DNA from 3 places in the Paenibacillus swuensis genome. Region 1 is predicted to be linked to each of the others. Evidence: a T-box and tRNA genes for the amino acid it is inferred to sense, from the RefSeq annotation. Region 1 holds a T-box; the other regions hold tRNA genes.

What was found. The T-box of region 1 lies ahead of tyrS (tyrosine--tRNA ligase). A T-box ahead of a tRNA ligase gene usually reads a tRNA of that ligase, here a tRNA-Tyr.
Region 2: it encodes a tRNA-Tyr, which carries the amino acid that the T-box ahead of tyrS (tyrosine--tRNA ligase) is inferred to sense. The anticodon was not compared.
Region 3: it encodes a tRNA-Tyr, which carries the amino acid that the T-box ahead of tyrS (tyrosine--tRNA ligase) is inferred to sense. The anticodon was not compared.

The regions. Positions count from the first base shown of each region.
Region 1 is NZ_CP011388.1:3,499,288-3,504,556, reverse strand. It holds gene rpsD (30S ribosomal protein S4) at 255-854, shown strand; gene tyrS (tyrosine--tRNA ligase) at 988-2,241, opposite strand; T-box leader at 2,317-2,576, opposite strand; gene SY83_RS15450 (transglycosylase domain-containing protein) at 2,716-5,269, shown strand, end outside.
Region 2 is NZ_CP011388.1:69,292-74,560, forward strand. It holds gene SY83_RS00365 (YutD family protein) at 1-557, opposite strand, end outside; gene lipA (lipoyl synthase) at 597-1,475, opposite strand; tRNA gene SY83_RS00375 (tRNA-Arg) at 1,851-1,924, opposite strand; tRNA gene SY83_RS00380 (tRNA-Gly) at 1,932-2,005, opposite strand; tRNA gene SY83_RS00385 (tRNA-Pro) at 2,013-2,089, opposite strand; tRNA gene SY83_RS00390 (tRNA-Arg) at 2,106-2,182, opposite strand; tRNA gene SY83_RS00395 (tRNA-Gly) at 2,188-2,262, opposite strand; tRNA gene SY83_RS00400 (tRNA-Leu) at 2,339-2,419, opposite strand; tRNA gene SY83_RS00405 (tRNA-Lys) at 2,464-2,539, opposite strand; tRNA gene SY83_RS00410 (tRNA-Gln) at 2,554-2,628, opposite strand; tRNA gene SY83_RS00415 (tRNA-Tyr) at 2,639-2,724, opposite strand; tRNA gene SY83_RS00420 (tRNA-Thr) at 2,735-2,810, opposite strand; tRNA gene SY83_RS00425 (tRNA-Asp) at 2,841-2,917, opposite strand; tRNA gene SY83_RS00430 (tRNA-Met) at 3,006-3,079, opposite strand; tRNA gene SY83_RS00435 (tRNA-Val) at 3,101-3,176, opposite strand; tRNA gene SY83_RS00440 (tRNA-Glu) at 3,188-3,262, opposite strand; tRNA gene SY83_RS00445 (tRNA-Ser) at 3,497-3,586, opposite strand; tRNA gene SY83_RS00450 (tRNA-Asn) at 3,590-3,665, opposite strand; tRNA gene SY83_RS00455 (tRNA-Ala) at 3,680-3,755, opposite strand; rRNA gene rrf (5S ribosomal RNA) at 3,790-3,906, opposite strand; rRNA gene SY83_RS00465 (23S ribosomal RNA) at 3,981-5,269, opposite strand, start outside.
Region 3 is NZ_CP011388.1:130,260-135,528, reverse strand. It holds rRNA gene SY83_RS00810 (23S ribosomal RNA) at 1-1,166, shown strand, start outside; tRNA gene SY83_RS00805 (tRNA-Asn) at 1,273-1,348, shown strand; tRNA gene SY83_RS00800 (tRNA-Ser) at 1,352-1,441, shown strand; tRNA gene SY83_RS00795 (tRNA-Glu) at 1,582-1,656, shown strand; tRNA gene SY83_RS00790 (tRNA-Val) at 1,747-1,822, shown strand; tRNA gene SY83_RS00785 (tRNA-Met) at 1,844-1,917, shown strand; tRNA gene SY83_RS00780 (tRNA-Asp) at 1,955-2,031, shown strand; tRNA gene SY83_RS00775 (tRNA-Phe) at 2,053-2,128, shown strand; tRNA gene SY83_RS00770 (tRNA-Thr) at 2,183-2,258, shown strand; tRNA gene SY83_RS00765 (tRNA-Tyr) at 2,269-2,354, shown strand; tRNA gene SY83_RS00760 (tRNA-Trp) at 2,358-2,431, shown strand; tRNA gene SY83_RS00755 (tRNA-His) at 2,447-2,522, shown strand; tRNA gene SY83_RS00750 (tRNA-Gln) at 2,564-2,638, shown strand; tRNA gene SY83_RS00745 (tRNA-Gly) at 2,650-2,724, shown strand; tRNA gene SY83_RS00740 (tRNA-Cys) at 2,735-2,808, shown strand; tRNA gene SY83_RS00735 (tRNA-Leu) at 2,817-2,905, shown strand; tRNA gene SY83_RS00730 (tRNA-Arg) at 2,928-3,004, shown strand; tRNA gene SY83_RS00725 (tRNA-Leu) at 3,019-3,097, shown strand; gene SY83_RS00720 (GNAT family N-acetyltransferase) at 3,464-4,636, shown strand; gene SY83_RS00715 (winged helix-turn-helix transcriptional regulator) at 4,700-5,008, opposite strand; gene SY83_RS00710 (DoxX family protein) at 5,187-5,269, shown strand, end outside.

The DNA of each region.
Region 1 (5,269 bases):
TAGGTCTTAGGGCGGTTCCCATCATTTATATAAAAAAGATTAGGCTTAAAACTTGACATAGCACCTTGTTTTCTTATAAAATTTGTAGTTGAGAGTATCGGGCGCCTGATGTGTTACCCTCACAATCTTTGTTGCTGACAAGACTGCGGCTGAACATGCTTGTCAGGACCTGCCTATCGGCGGCGCAAACAAAGCTTGGCACGGGGAACCCATATTTATCAAAAACAACACATTGATGAAGGAGTCAACTATACATGTCACGTTATACAGGTCCTAAATTTAAATTAAGCCGTCGCCTCGGCATCTCCCTTAGCGGAACAGGCAAAGAATTAAAGCGTCCTTTCCCTCCGGGCCAACACGGTCCTGGACAACGCAAGAAAGTTAGCGGCTACGGTCTGCAACTTGCTGAGAAACAAAAGCTGCGTCACATGTACGGCTTGAACGAGAAGCAATTCCGCAACCTGTACACGAAAGCTCAAAAAGTACAAGGTATCGCCGGCGAGAACTTCATGATCATGCTGGAAAGCCGCCTGGACAACCTGGTTTACCGTCTTGGTTTCGCGAACTCCCGCGCGGGTGCTCGTCAACTGGTTTCCCACGGTCACATCCTGGTTAACGGCAAGAAAGTGGATATCGCTTCTTACCTGGTTTCCACAGGCGACATGATTTCCCTTCGCGAAAGAAGCAAAGGTCTTTCTTCTGTTAAAGAAGCCATTGCTAACCGTAACTTCCTTCCGAACTACCTTGAGTTTAATGAAGCTGCAGTTGAAGGTAAATACGTTCGTTTGCCAGAACGCGCTGAACTTCCGCAAGAAATTGACGAGAAACAAATCGTCGAGTTCTACAGCCGTTAATCTTAACTTCGATAAAGCCTTCCGGATTTCTCCGGAAGGCTTTATTTATTTGTATTGCGCAACATACAAGAGCCCTCACAAACACGGGTTTGTAAGGGCTCTTTAGTGAAGGTTATACGTGAATAAGGTTATACTACACAAGCTTTACTTTTACAAATTTACGCTTGCCTACTTGAATGACATCTCCTTCGGCGGGCAGGATATCCGCATTAGGATCGTCCTTCTTCTCTTCGTTAATCTTTACAGCGCCTTGAGTAATACTGCGCTTTGCTTCTCCGTTTGACGCTTGGAGTCCTAAGGTAACAAGCAACTTGACCAGTTTTATGCTTCCTTCCTCAAGTTCTTTGGAAGACAGCTCCACTGCTTCGATATCCTGAGGTAACGCTCTTTGCTGGAACACTGTTTTGAAATGCAGCTCAGCCTGTTCCGCTGCCTCTTGCCCCTGATACATCCGAACGAAGGTATAAGCCAACCTCATCTTGAGATCCCTTGGATGCGCCGTGCCCTTCGCCATCCCCTCCCGAAGAGCAAGCAGCTCATCATTCGAAATATCGGTCGCGAGTTCGTAGTACTTCAACATTAACTCGTCCGGAATGGACATCGATTTCCCGTAAATTTGATTCGGTTCTTCATCTATACCGATGTAATTACCCAAACTTTTGCTCATTTTATTCACGCCGTCCAAACCCTCAAGCAGAGGCAGCGTAATCGCGGCCTGCGGATCTACCCCATATTCCTTTTGCAGCGTACGACCCATCAGTAAATTAAACTTTTGATCCGTACCGCCTAACTCCACATCGCTCTTCAACGCGACGGAATCATAACCTTGCATTAACGGGTAGAAGAATTCGTGAATGGAAATGGGCTGCCCGGTTGTAAACCGCTTCGTAAAGTCATCGCGTTCCATCATCCGGGCGACTGTGACCTTTGCGCTCAACCCCACCACATCGGCAAAATTCAACGGGCTGAGCCATTCCGAGTTATAATAAACTTTTGTCAATTCCGGATCCAAAATTTTGAAAATCTGTTTCTTATAAGTTTCGGCATTACGCATGACATCTTCTTCGGTAAGCTGTTTGCGAGTTTCGGACTTTCCAGTCGGGTCACCGATTCTCCCTGTAAAATCGCCGATAATTAGTTGAATTTGATGACCAAGCTCTTGAAATTGGCGAAGCTTATGAAGCACAACCGTATGTCCGACATGAATATCAGGAGCTGACGGGTCCAAACCTAGTTTAATTTTCATCGGCTCCCCTGTCACCACGGCTTTCATGACGTTGGTTTTGAGATCATCTTCAGGTACAATCTCCACAACACCTCGCCGAATGATACTCAACTGACGCTCCACTTCTTGCTTTTGCTCATCTGTAAGTTGTTCCCACTTCATATCCATTCCTCCGTTACCTGTACATTTACATATCCATATTATTTCAAAAAAAAACAAAAAAACCTTTCATCCCATCAAAGGGACGAGAAGGCTTCTGCTCGCGGTACCACCCTAATTGAGGCTGCCCTAAGGCTCGCCTCCGCTTCATTATTGTTAACGGAAAATTCCGGATTGGGACTACTGACTGCCTATGTCCACTAAAAAAGACATGAAAGCATTGTTCCTCCCATCAGCTCCGGACGGTAATTCAAATCAGTGCCTGTACCGGTTCACACCCACCACCGGCTCTCTTCAACGAGGTTAACTGTTCTACTGCAGTCCATCACAGCTTTAGTCTGATGTTTAGTTTTGTTAAAAATAACATAGTTTGAACCTGCAAGTCAACCAATGCAGCATCAGGAAGGATTGTGATTCTATGCTACTTTTTTCCTTTATGATATACTATTTCTGATACAGAGGGGGATTCCATAGACCATGTTACCTACGAATGAGTCCAGTTCACACCAAGATAGCGAAACCCGCAACGAAGCATCCGATCCGCCAAAGAAAAGAAGCCGATGGCGCACAACGGGGCTTATGATGCTGCTCACAATGAAGTGGTTATTCATCCTCGGCTTGCTCGGCGTCTTGGCTGCGGGCGGAGCAGCCTACGGCTATGTTTCGGCCATCGTTAAAGACGATCCTGTGCGTAGTAAACAAGAAATGATGGCGAAGATGCAGGAAAATGCAATCACAGGCTTTGTTTACTTCAATGACGATACGGTTGTAGGTCAATTAACCACGGAGGAAGATCGGCGACTTGTCCAATGGAAGGACATTCCTCCCCGCTTAATTGATGCGTTAACTTCAATTGAAGATAAGGATTTTTTCTTGCACCCCGGAATTAGCGTTAAAGGTACCACTCGTGCGGTAAAGCAGAAGCTGCTTAATGAAGCCGAACAGACCGGCGGCAGCACGTTGACACAACAATTGGCACGCAGGGTGTTTTTAAGTCTGGACAAGACCGAAGACAGGAAGCTGAAAGAGATTCTCCTATCCCTTCGGATGGAACGGTTTATGGGCAAGCAAGATATTCTAGTTGCTTATCTCAACAAAGTTCCTTTCGGGAACGGGTCGAGCGGATACAACTTGTATGGAATTAAAGCAGCCGCCAAAGGTATTTTTAACGTTGATGATCTGAGCAAGCTTCATCTGGCGCAAAGCGCCTATCTGGTTGGTCTTCCTCAACTGCCCAGCGCTTATTCCGCCTTCACAGGCAAAGGAGAATTCGACGCTGAAGGTTATGACAGAGCCGTTAAACGAATGGAGCTTGTTCTAAGCGAAATGCGCAAAGACGGAAAGATCACAGAGACCGAATATCAAGAAGCGCTAGCCTTTAATCTTAAGGCATCCATCGCACCATCCGCGCAGAAGGCTTACGCGGCTTACCCATATTTGATGTTTGAAGCGGAGCGGCAAGCAGCGAAGCAATTAATGCTTGTACAGAATCCTAATCTGACGTTACCTGAATTAAGTTTGCCGGAATACAGGGATGAGCTTGAAGACGCACGAGCCCATTTGCTTCGGGGCGGTTATAAGGTATACACAACCATAGATAAAACGCTGTATAAAGGAATGCGGGACATTGCCAGAAATCCCGATAATTTCTCTCCTGACTCCGAAACCAAGGGAGTTGAACAGATTGCCGCCATTATGCTTAATAATAATGACGGTGCCATCTTAAGCATGATTGAAGGCCGTGATTACGACCTGGAGAACATGAATTATGCGACACAGATGAAACGTCAGCCTGGTTCGGCCATGAAACCCATTGCCGCTTACCTCCCTGCGCTGGACAAAGGTACGGTGCAACCCGCATCCATCCTTGATGACGCGCCAATCATTCTGAAAGATTACAGTAAGGGATTCCACATTCCTTCCAATTCGACCAAGAAATATAATGGCTTAGTCACGGCAAGAGAAGCGCTTAACAAATCTTATAATTTACCTGCATTAAAGATTTTCCTTTACGATATCGGTATCAAAAACGCTTGGGATTTCACAAGAAAATTAGGCATAACTACGATTACGGAAAGTGATGAAGGCGCGCAGACCGGAGTGATTGGCGGTTTATCCCAGGGAGTAACGGTGGAGGAACTTACGAATGCTTATGCTACAATCGCGAACAAGGGTAACTTTGCTGATGCTTATATGATTCGTAAAATTGAAGATTCCAAAGGAAATGTCATTTATACTCATCATAACGCGCCTGAACAAGTTGTCAGCGAACAATCGGCTTTTCTGATGACGGACATGCTCAGAACCGTTGTTACGGACGGTACAGCCCGTACGACGCTGACCAACAACTTTAAACACTATAATAAAGTACCGATTGCCGGCAAGACCGGCACCACCCAAAACTACGGCGATGTCTGGTTTGTCGGCTATACACCGGATGTCACCTTGGGTGTATGGTCGGGATATAAGCTGCAGAAGAACCGATTGTCTAAAGCCGGAGAGAAACGGGCACAGCATATCTGGGCTAAGGTGCTGGATCAAGCTATCGATTTGAAGCCGGAATGGTTTACAACCAAGACATTCGCACAGCCCGAGGGAATCGTCAAATTCACCGTTTCCGATGTTTCAGGCAAGCTGCCAAGTCCTTTGATTAAAGAGACGAATCATTTGGTAACCGATCTTTTCAACCGCAGGTTTATACCTACGGAAGAAGATGACGTTCTTGTTAATGAGCGGTTCATCACTTATAACGGGATTAATTACATCGCCCAAGAAGGCACGCCCGGAGATTTCGTACAGGAACGTATGGTAGTCAAGCGCGAGAAACCTGTTTATGAATTGTTGGTGGAGATTAAAGAAGCCCAGTCCAAGCTGGATGCCGACGACAGGAAACCGCTGGATCAATTCCGCCCCTTGGACAGCGGCAACGACGCCCCTTCCGCCAAGGATCCGCGCAAGGATGAAGGACGCGCTCCCACACCACCTCGCAATCTCGCCGTATCGCAGGATGGCGGGGTTGCCATCCTTCGCT
Region 2 (5,269 bases), 1.6 Mb from region 1:
TTGCGGTCAGGCTTCAACTCGCCTCTTCGTTTATCCGGTTTGCCATCTGTGGCTGAGGCACGGCCTCCGGCATTGCGATCTTGATAACGCCCTTGATTTCTCCGGTTATCCTGCGATCTGCCTTCCGATCGGGGCGACTTTCCGTCTTGTGCTCCTTTGCCTTCGGAAACGGAATCCTGCTGTGCTTCCCCTTTCGGTTCCGGCGCCTTCGGTGTATGCCGTTCTGCCGGTTTGCTTTCATCCACAACAATCCATTTCGCTTTATCGCCGGCAGCAAAGTTCGATTCCGTAATTTTCTCCAATACAAAATACGCGCACCCAAAATTACAATACTCATTAAGGTAATCCTGAAGACACGCTACCGAGCTTTCGCGGGTTGCCTTGGGATTTTCTTCACGGAAGAAGCCTCTTAACCGAAGCTGGCTGTAGCCCCAGTCTCCCATAATGTAATCATAACGTTCAAGAACCTCGCTGTATCGTTCACGGAATGCTTCGGCATTCCAACCGTTCTTATACTCTTGTATGATTTCGTACGTTTTCTCGGTCAACTGAATCAAAGCCTGTTTCCCCCTTTATCCGCGTTACATTGCTTTATATTATTGGTGTTGTTGCGCGGACTGCACTTGCTCATGCGCGTGATAGGAGCTGCGGACAAAGGGTCCTGATTCCACATGGCTGAACCCGCGTTTCATACCTTCTTCTTTCAGCACGGCAAATTCTTCAGGTGGATAGAATCTCACAACATCCAGATGTTGCTTGGTCGGTTGCAAATATTGGCCGATTGTCATGATGTTGCAGTCTACGGCCCTTAAGTCTTCCATTGCTTGAATAATTTCGTTCCATTCCTCGCCGACACCCAGCATGATACTGGACTTAGTAGGAATATTGGGATTCATAGCTTTGGCACGTTGAAGCAGTTGAAGGGAACGTTTATATTTGGCTTTAGCGCGAACTCGGTTGGACATGCGTTCCACTGTTTCAATGTTATGGTTGAGGATATCGGGTTTAGCGTCCATTACGATTCTCAGGGAAGATTCCTCACCCATGAAATCCGGAATCAACACCTCGACACTGCACAGCGGCAAGCGTTCACGCACTGCTTTCACCGTAGCGGCGAATATAGAAGCCCCGCCGTCTTTCAAATCGTCTCTTGCTACAGAAGTAATAACCGCGTGCTGTAAATTCATCTGCGCCGCTGCTTCCGCTACACGCTCCGGCTCTTGTAAGTCAAGTTCTGTGGGGAGTCCAGTTTTCACGGCGCAGAAACGGCAGGCGCGCGTACAAATATCCCCCAAAATCATAAACGTTGCGGTACGGTTCGCCCAGCATTCATAAATATTCGGACACTTTGCTTCTTCGCAAACGGTGTGCAACGTCTTCGAGCGCATCATTTCTTTAATTTCTTTATAGTTATCACCAGTCGTTAATTTAATTTTCAGCCATTCCGGTTTCTTGGCTTTAGAGTCCACTGCCATGGGCAACGCCTACTTTCTATCTCAGAGATGTATATTCATTGTCTGAATGTTCGTCCATATCAATAGTATTATATCACGAATCGTCAATCATTCCACGATGGACTCTCACATTTGATGCGACAAAGAACATATTCATATCCCTAAAGGTGCAAAGGTCGTTTATGGACTGGTCACACGGATATTATCGTAGAAGCGTAATGCCGTCCTAGGAGGGATGCGATGCTGCATCAGGACGGTAATCCCGTCCTATGGTGCTCGCGACTCCGCTGCGGCCGGGCTGTGCTCTTGCCGAATGCGCTAAGACGTCCCCCTTGTCGGGAATTCGTATCTACGTGGACATAAAAAAAGACGCATTTCTGCGTCTAATCATTTTTACGTCCCAGGAGGGATTCGAACCCCCGACCGTACGCTTAGAAGGCGTATGCTCTATCCGGCTGAGCTACTGGGACATATGTATGGAGCGGGTGATGGGAATCGAACCCACGCTATTAGCTTGGAAGGCTAAAGTTCTACCATTGAACTACACCCGCATTGAAATGGTCGGGATGACACGATTTGAACATGCGACCCCCTGGTCCCAAACCAGGTGCTCTACCAAGCTGAGCTACATCCCGAGAGTATAAATATAAATGGCGCGCCCTAAGAGATTCGAACTCCTGGCCTTTTGATTCGTAGTCAAACGCTCTATCCAGCTGAGCTAAGGGCGCATATATGGAGCGGAAGACGGGAATCGAACCCGCGACCCTCGCCTTGGCAAGGCGATGCTCTACCGCTGAGCCACTTCCGCAAGAAAAAAGGGACTTGCCAGGAAATAACAAGCATATGCTACAGAGCATATCTTCATATTACCCGGGAAGCTTTTATGCGCGTGGAGGGACTTGAACCCCCACGCCATAGGCGCTAGATCCTAAGTCTAGTGCGTCTGCCAATTCCGCCACACGCGCATAGTAATACAGGCAAGTTATAGGTTTACCTGGTTAAAGGTAAATGGTGAGCCATGTAGGATTCGAACCTACGACACCCTGATTAAAAGTCAGGTGCTCTACCAGCTGAGCTAATGGCTCTCATAAGAGAGAAATGGCTGGGGATCAAGGATTCGAACCTTGGAATGACGGAGTCAAAGTCCGTTGCCTTACCGCTTGGCTAATCCCCATCATAGAAAATGGTGGAGGATGATGGATTCGAACCACCGAACTCGTCAGAGAGCAGATTTACAGTCTGCCGTGTTTAGCCACTTCACTAATCCTCCAAGTTAAAGCTGGTGCCGTCGAGAGGACTTGAACCCCCAACCTACTGATTACAAGTCAGTTGCTCTACCAGTTGAGCTACAACGGCAAGGTACAATTTAATTTTGGGCAAAAAAAATGGCGGAGCCGACGGGATTCGAACCCGCGGTCTCCTGCGTGACAGGCAGGCATGTTAGGCCTCTACACCACGGCTCCACACTGAAAAGTCTTCATCCCCTGATTGGGGTCCCCGCAAAGTAATCAGAATAAGCTACAGAGCTTATCTTCACTTTGCGGGGTTGAATTGCGGGGGCAGGATTTGAACCTGCGGCCTTCGGGTTATGAGCCCGACGAGCTACCGAGCTGCTCCACCCCGCGTCATTAAATATAAAGTATATATGGTGGAGGCTGAGGGGATCGAACCCCCGACCCTCTGCTTGTAAGGCAGATGCTCTCCCAGCTGAGCTAAGCCTCCGAAATATGTGATGGTGACCCGTAGGGGATTCGAACCCCTGTTACCTCCGTGAAAGGGAGGTGTCTTAACCCCTTGACCAACGGGCCTTACTACGGAGAGAAAGGGATGCTCTCCACTACGTTTCGAGAATGCGAAGTAATCCTTACGAAGCTTATGCTTCACCGAACCCCTCGGGTCTCGAATCCCATGCATATGAGGTAAAGCTACGGAGAGAAAGGGATGCTCTCCACTACGTTTCGAGAATGCGAAGTAATCCTTACGAAGCTTATGCTTCACCGAACCCCTCGGGTCTCGAATCCCATGCATATGAGGTAAAGCTACGGAGAGAAAGGGATTCGAACCCTTGAGACGCTTGTGGCGCCTACACGATTTCCAATCGTGCTCCTTCGACCAAACTCGGACACCTCTCCAGATGGCTCCCCGAACAGGACTCGAACCTGTGACAACTCGATTAACAGTCGAGTGCTCTACCAACTGAGCTATCAGGGAATAGTGTTACATTCTGGTGGAGCCAAGCGGGATCGAACCGCTGACCTCCTGCTTGCAAGGCAGGCGCTCTCCCAGCTGAGCTATGGCCCCATGAAAAAACCCACTTTACTCCAAAGTGGGGGCTGCTTGGCAACGTCCTACTCTTCCAGGACCCTGCGGTCCAAGTACCATCGGCGCTGAAGGGCTTAACGGTCGTGTTCGAGATGGGTACGCGTGGTTCCCCTTCGCCATTGTTACCAAACTGTTGAAGGTTTGATCCTTCAAAACTGAATGTGAATGAATGTAAACTACGCGTTAACCTGTTAATTCAGGTCATTGGATAAGCCCTCGACCGATTAGTATTCGTCAGCTCCATGCATTGCTGCACTTCCACCCCGAACCTATCAACCTCGTCGTCTTCAAGGGGTCTTACTAAATTGGGAAATCTCATCTTGAGGGGGGCTTCGCGCTTAGATGCTTTCAGCGCTTATCCCGTCCGTACATAGCTACCCAGCGATGCCTCTGGCGAGACAACTGGTACACCAGCGGTACGTCCATCCCGGTCCTCTCGTACTAAGGACAGCTCCTCTCAAATTTCCTGCGCCCACGACAGATAGGGACCGAACTGTCTCACGACGTTCTGAACCCAGCTCGCGTACCGCTTTAATGGGCGAACAGCCCAACCCTTGGGACCTACTTCAGCCCCAGGATGCGATGAGCCGACATCGAGGTGCCAAACCTCCCCGTCGATGTGGACTCTTGGGGGAGATAAGCCTGTTATCCCCAGGGTAGCTTTTATCCGTTGAGCGATGGCCCTTCCATGCGGTACCACCGGATCACTAAGCCCGACTTTCGTCCCTGCTCGACCTGTATGTCTCGCAGTCAAGCTCCCTTATGCCTTTGCACTCTTCGAATGATTTCCAACCATTCTGAGGGAACCTTGGGGCGCCTCCGTTACTCTTTAGGAGGCGACCGCCCCAGTCAAACTGCCCACCTGACACTGTCCCTCACCCGGTTTCACGGGCGCAGGTTAGAACTCCGATACGATCAGGGTGGTATCCCAACGGCGCCTCCGGCGAAGCTTGCGCTCCCCCTTCTCAGGCTCCCACCTATCCTGTACAGATCGTACCAAAGTCCAATATCAAGCTGCAGTAAAGCTCCATGGGGTCTTTCCGTCTTGTCGCGGGTAACCTGCATCTTCACAGGTATTAAAATTTCACCGGATCTCTCGTTGAGACAGCGCCCAAGTCGTTACGCCATTCGTGCGGGTCAGAATTTACCTGACAAGGAATTTCGCTACCTTAGGACCGTTATAGTTACGGCCGCCGTTTACTGGGGCTTCGGTTCACAGCTTCGGATTGCTCCTAACCGCTCCCCTTAACCTTCCAGCACCGGGCAGGCGTCAGCCCGTATACTTCGCCTTACGGCTTCGCACAGACCTGTGTTTTTGCTAAACAGTCGCTTGGGCCTTTTCACTGCGGCCCCCTCGGGCTATTCACCCTACCGAGGCACCCCTTCTCCCGAAGTTACGGGGTCATTTTGCCGAGTTCCTTAACGAGAGTTCTTCCGCGCGCCTTAGAATACTCTTCTCGCCTACCTGTGTCGGTTTGCGGTACGGGCACCAT
Region 3 (5,269 bases), 1.6 Mb from region 1:
TAGGGTGAATAGCCCGAGGGGGCCGCAGTGAAAAGGCCCAAGCGACTGTTTAGCAAAAACACAGGTCTGTGCGAAGCCGTAAGGCGAAGTATACGGGCTGACGCCTGCCCGGTGCTGGAAGGTTAAGGGGAGCGGTTAGGAGCAATCCGAAGCTGTGAACCGAAGCCCCAGTAAACGGCGGCCGTAACTATAACGGTCCTAAGGTAGCGAAATTCCTTGTCAGGTAAATTCTGACCCGCACGAATGGCGTAACGACTTGGGCGCTGTCTCAACGAGAGATCCGGTGAAATTTTAATACCTGTGAAGATGCAGGTTACCCGCGACAAGACGGAAAGACCCCATGGAGCTTTACTGCAGCTTGATATTGGACTTTGGTACGATCTGTACAGGATAGGTGGGAGCCTGAGAAGGCGGAGCGCAAGCTTCGCCGGAGGCGCCGTTGGGATACCACCCTGATCGTATCGGAGTTCTAACCTGCGCCCGTGAAACCGGGTGAGGGACAGTGTCAGGTGGGCAGTTTGACTGGGGCGGTCGCCTCCTAAAGAGTAACGGAGGCGCCCCAAGGTTCCCTCAGAATGGTTGGAAATCATTCGAAGAGTGCAAAGGCATAAGGGAGCTTGACTGCGAGACATACAGGTCGAGCAGGGACGAAAGTCGGGCTTAGTGATCCGGTGGTACCGCATGGAAGGGCCATCGCTCAACGGATAAAAGCTACCCTGGGGATAACAGGCTTATCTCCCCCAAGAGTCCACATCGACGGGGAGGTTTGGCACCTCGATGTCGGCTCATCGCATCCTGGGGCTGAAGTAGGTCCCAAGGGTTGGGCTGTTCGCCCATTAAAGCGGTACGCGAGCTGGGTTCAGAACGTCGTGAGACAGTTCGGTCCCTATCTGTCGTGGGCGCAGGAAATTTGAGAGGAGCTGTCCTTAGTACGAGAGGACCGGGATGGACGTACCGCTGGTGTACCAGTTGTCTCGCCAGAGGCATCGCTGGGTAGCTATGTACGGACGGGATAAGCGCTGAAAGCATCTAAGCGCGAAGCCCCCCTCAAGATGAGATTTCCCAATCAGTAAGACCCCTTGAAGACGACGAGGTTGATAGGTTCGGGGTGGAAGTGCAGCAATGCATGGAGCTGACGAATACTAATCGGTCGAGGGCTTATCCAATTACCTGAATTAACAGGTTAACGCGTTGAGCATGCTTACGAAGCTAGCTTTGCAAGCAAAGCTCTCATTCATTCACATTCAGTTTTCAGGGTGCAAACCTTGATATTCCCTGATAGCTCAGTTGGTAGAGCACTCGACTGTTAATCGAGTTGTCACAGGTTCGAGTCCTGTTCGGGGAGCCATTTGGAGAGGTGTCCGAGTTTGGTCGAAGGAGCACGATTGGAAATCGTGTAGGCGCCACAAGCGTCTCAAGGGTTCGAATCCCTTTCTCTCCGTAGCTTTACCTCATATGTATGGGATTCGAGACCCGCGGGGTTCGGTGAAGCATAAGCTTCGTAAGGACCACATCGCATTCTCGAAACGTAGTGGAGAGCATCCCTTTCTCTCCGTAGCTTTACCTCATATGCTGTAGTACGGCCCGTTGGTCAAGGGGTTAAGACACCTCCCTTTCACGGAGGTAACAGGGGTTCGAATCCCCTACGGGTCACCATTCTTTCTACAGTTTAACTTTTCTGTAAGAAATTATGACTTGTACTTAGTGTAAAGTATATGTTAAGATACTACTTGTCCTTGTTTTTATGGAGGCTTAGCTCAGCTGGGAGAGCATCTGCCTTACAAGCAGAGGGTCGGGGGTTCGATCCCCTCAGCCTCCACCATATATACCTTATATTTAATGACGCGGGGTGGAGCAGCTCGGTAGCTCGTCGGGCTCATAACCCGAAGGCCGCAGGTTCAAATCCTGCCCCCGCAATAGTCTCTATTTATGAGATGAACATGCAACATAGTGTGGAGCCGTGGTGTAGAGGCCTAACATGCCTGCCTGTCACGCAGGAGACCGCGGGTTCGAATCCCGTCGGCTCCGCCATTTAATCTTTATTACTTGTAAGGCTCGGTAGCTCAGTCGGTAGAGCAGAGGACTGAAAATCCTCGTGTCGGCGGTTCGATTCCGTCCCGAGCCACCACTTACAATCTAGCGGTTCGGTTAAATTTAGAATCACTCGGATACAATATCATATGCCGTTGTAGCTCAACTGGTAGAGCAACTGACTTGTAATCAGTAGGTTGGGGGTTCAAGTCCTCTCGACGGCACCAGCTTTAACTTGGAGGATTAGTGAAGTGGCTAAACACGGCAGACTGTAAATCTGCTCTCTGACGAGTTCGGTGGTTCGAATCCATCATCCTCCACCATATAGGGGCATAGTTTAAAGGTAGAACAAAGGTCTCCAAAACCTTTGGTGTGGGTTCGATTCCTGCTGCCCCTGCCAACTTAAACTTATGTGGCGGTCGTGGCGAAGGGGTTAACGCACCAGTCTGTGGCTCTGGCATTCGTGGGTTCAAGTCCCATCGATCGCCCCATAATATCTTTACCTAACTTTTAAATTAAACAGCAAGTTTGTTGGGGATTAGCCAAGCGGTAAGGCAACGGACTTTGACTCCGTCATTCCAAGGTTCGAATCCTTGATCCCCAGCCATTATATTACTTGCGGAAGTGGCTCAGCGGTAGAGCATCGCCTTGCCAAGGCGAGGGTCGCGGGTTCGATTCCCGTCTTCCGCTCCATCTAATTCATGGCGCCATAGCCAAGTGGTAAGGCAGAGCTCTGCAAAAGCTTTACCCCCAGTTCGAGTCTGGGTGGCGCCTCCACAACACTCGCCGGAGTGGCGGAATCGGCAGACGCACAGGACTTAAAATCCTGCGGTGGGTGACCACCGTACCAGTTCAAGTCTGGTCTTCGGCACCATTATTACCAAGCAGCAACATTTGCGCCCTTAGCTCAGCTGGATAGAGCGTTTGACTACGAATCAAAAGGCCAGGAGTTCGAATCTCTTAGGGCGCGCCATCTTTACATGATTAGCCGGTGTGGCGGAATGGCAGACGCGCGCGACTCAAAATCGTGAGGGAAACCGTGGGGGTTCGAGTCCCTTCACCGGCACTACTAGTAAGATGAAAGAAACCATCAGAACGTTCTGATGGTTTTTTTGTGCCTATGTACATATATGACAAAAGGCACCTATCCATCCGGAAGGTGCGGTGAGAACTTATAGTTTTTCCAACAGATGCGCCACTAATCCGAGCCCAACGCCTACAATGTAGGCCATCTCAAATTGCCATTTGAACCTTTTCTGCACCATCGAGGTCCCGCCCTCCTAAAAATAAGTGAGTTAGATGTAATGGCAGTATATTCACTAGAGCAATCAAGCGTGAGGGTTTCTGGATAAAATGGGCTTAATCAAGCTTTCTGTTGAAAATGCAGAGGGCTGTGTCATAATGAAACCAACATCCTAAAGGAGGCAGCATTATGCACATACGTCCATTAACCGCTGATGAGTTTGAGCTGAGCTTGGAACTTTCCGAATTCGCCTTTCAGTTTGAGATGACTAAAGCTGAGCGTGAAGAGAGGAAGGCGTATTTTGAACCGGAACGAATCTGGGGCTGTTTTGAGGACGACAAGCTCCTCGCGAAACTCGTATTGCTCCCTCTGGAAACATACATCCAGCAAACGCCTGTTGCTATGGGAGGCATAGCGGGTGTAGCGACATGGCCCGAATATCGCCGTCAGGGGCTGGTAACCCAATTGTTGCAACACGCTCTTTTACTGATGCGAGAAAATGGTCAGACGTTATCCTTTCTTCACCCGTTCGAATTTCCGTTTTATCGTAAATATGGTTGGGAAACTTATATTGAGTATAAGAAATACATAGTAGATGCGGCTAAACTTCCCGTGCGCACAGCATACCCAGGTACGATTACAAGAATTAAACCTGACGCGTCCCGGATAAATCCTGTGTACGAAGCATTCGCTAAACGATATAACGGCACTCTGGTGCGTTCAGATTCATGGTGGGAGCGATCCGTATTTGAGCGAAAGGGTGGTCAATTCGCGGTGTACCAGAATGCGGAGGGGCAAGACCGGGGATATATACTATACAAGGTGAAGGACAAAGAGATGGTTATTCATGAAATGGTCTGTCTTGATCTGGAATCGGAAGATGCATTATGGTCTTTCGTAGGTAATCATGATTCGATGATCGAGAAGGTGAAGTTGACAGCCCCTGCGGATGACAGATTACCATTCAAGCTGAGGAATCCGCGTATAACGCAGGAAACTGTACCGTATTTTATGGGGAGAATTGTAGATTTCACAGGCTTTCTAGGCCAGTATACATTTGCTCCGACCTCAGATCTGAATGCCAAGGAGATCATAGTGCTGGCTATTGAGGATCCGTTTGCACCATGGAATCAAGGCACGTTTGCTATCGATATATCAAGTGAAGGTAAACCGGAAATAGCTTCTACAGACGAAAGGCCGCAGCTTCGAATGGATATCCAAACGCTCTCAGCGCTGTTCTTAGGTTATTTAAAACCGCTCGAGTTGTATCAGTTGGGACGAATTCAGGGAGATTACGACCAGGTTCAGCGGCTGGAGCAACGAATCCCGCCTAGCACAACATATTTGATGGATTTCTTCTAAATTACCTATACTTCCGCAAAGAAACCGTTCATGGCCATGGCCGTTGAACGGTTTCTTTAGCAGTTACATCCACTTCTCGCCCCAGTCTTGAATCGACTCAATAACATGCTCCAGGCCCTTTCCTTTATCCGTTAAATCATATTCAATGCGCACGGGTGTTTCCGCATAAACATTCCTGCGTATAACGCCGACTTGTTCAAGCTCTTTCATGCGTTCCGTTAATATTTTGTCACTCATATCCGGAATCTGTTCTTTAATATCTTTAAATCGACGGGGCCCACCCAACAACACCCGAATAATCAAGCCGGTCCACTTCTTACCTAGTAAGTCAATGGCGGATTCGTAGCGGGGGCACATTTTTGAATAATCCATTGTCCATCACCTCTGTATCTATTTTACCATAATAACTTTAATAAAGTAAGTGAGTACCATCCAGTAAGTGTAAGTAAATTAAATAAGTTAAGTAGCTTGACAAAAGTAAGTAAATTAAGTTAATATAAATATATAAGTTACACACTAAAATAAAGTACAGGAGGAAACAAAGATGGAAATGATGGATTTAGGATTATTGATTATACGGGTAGTAGTTGGTTTGTTGTTTGTAGGGCATGGTGCGCAGAAGTTATTGGGTTG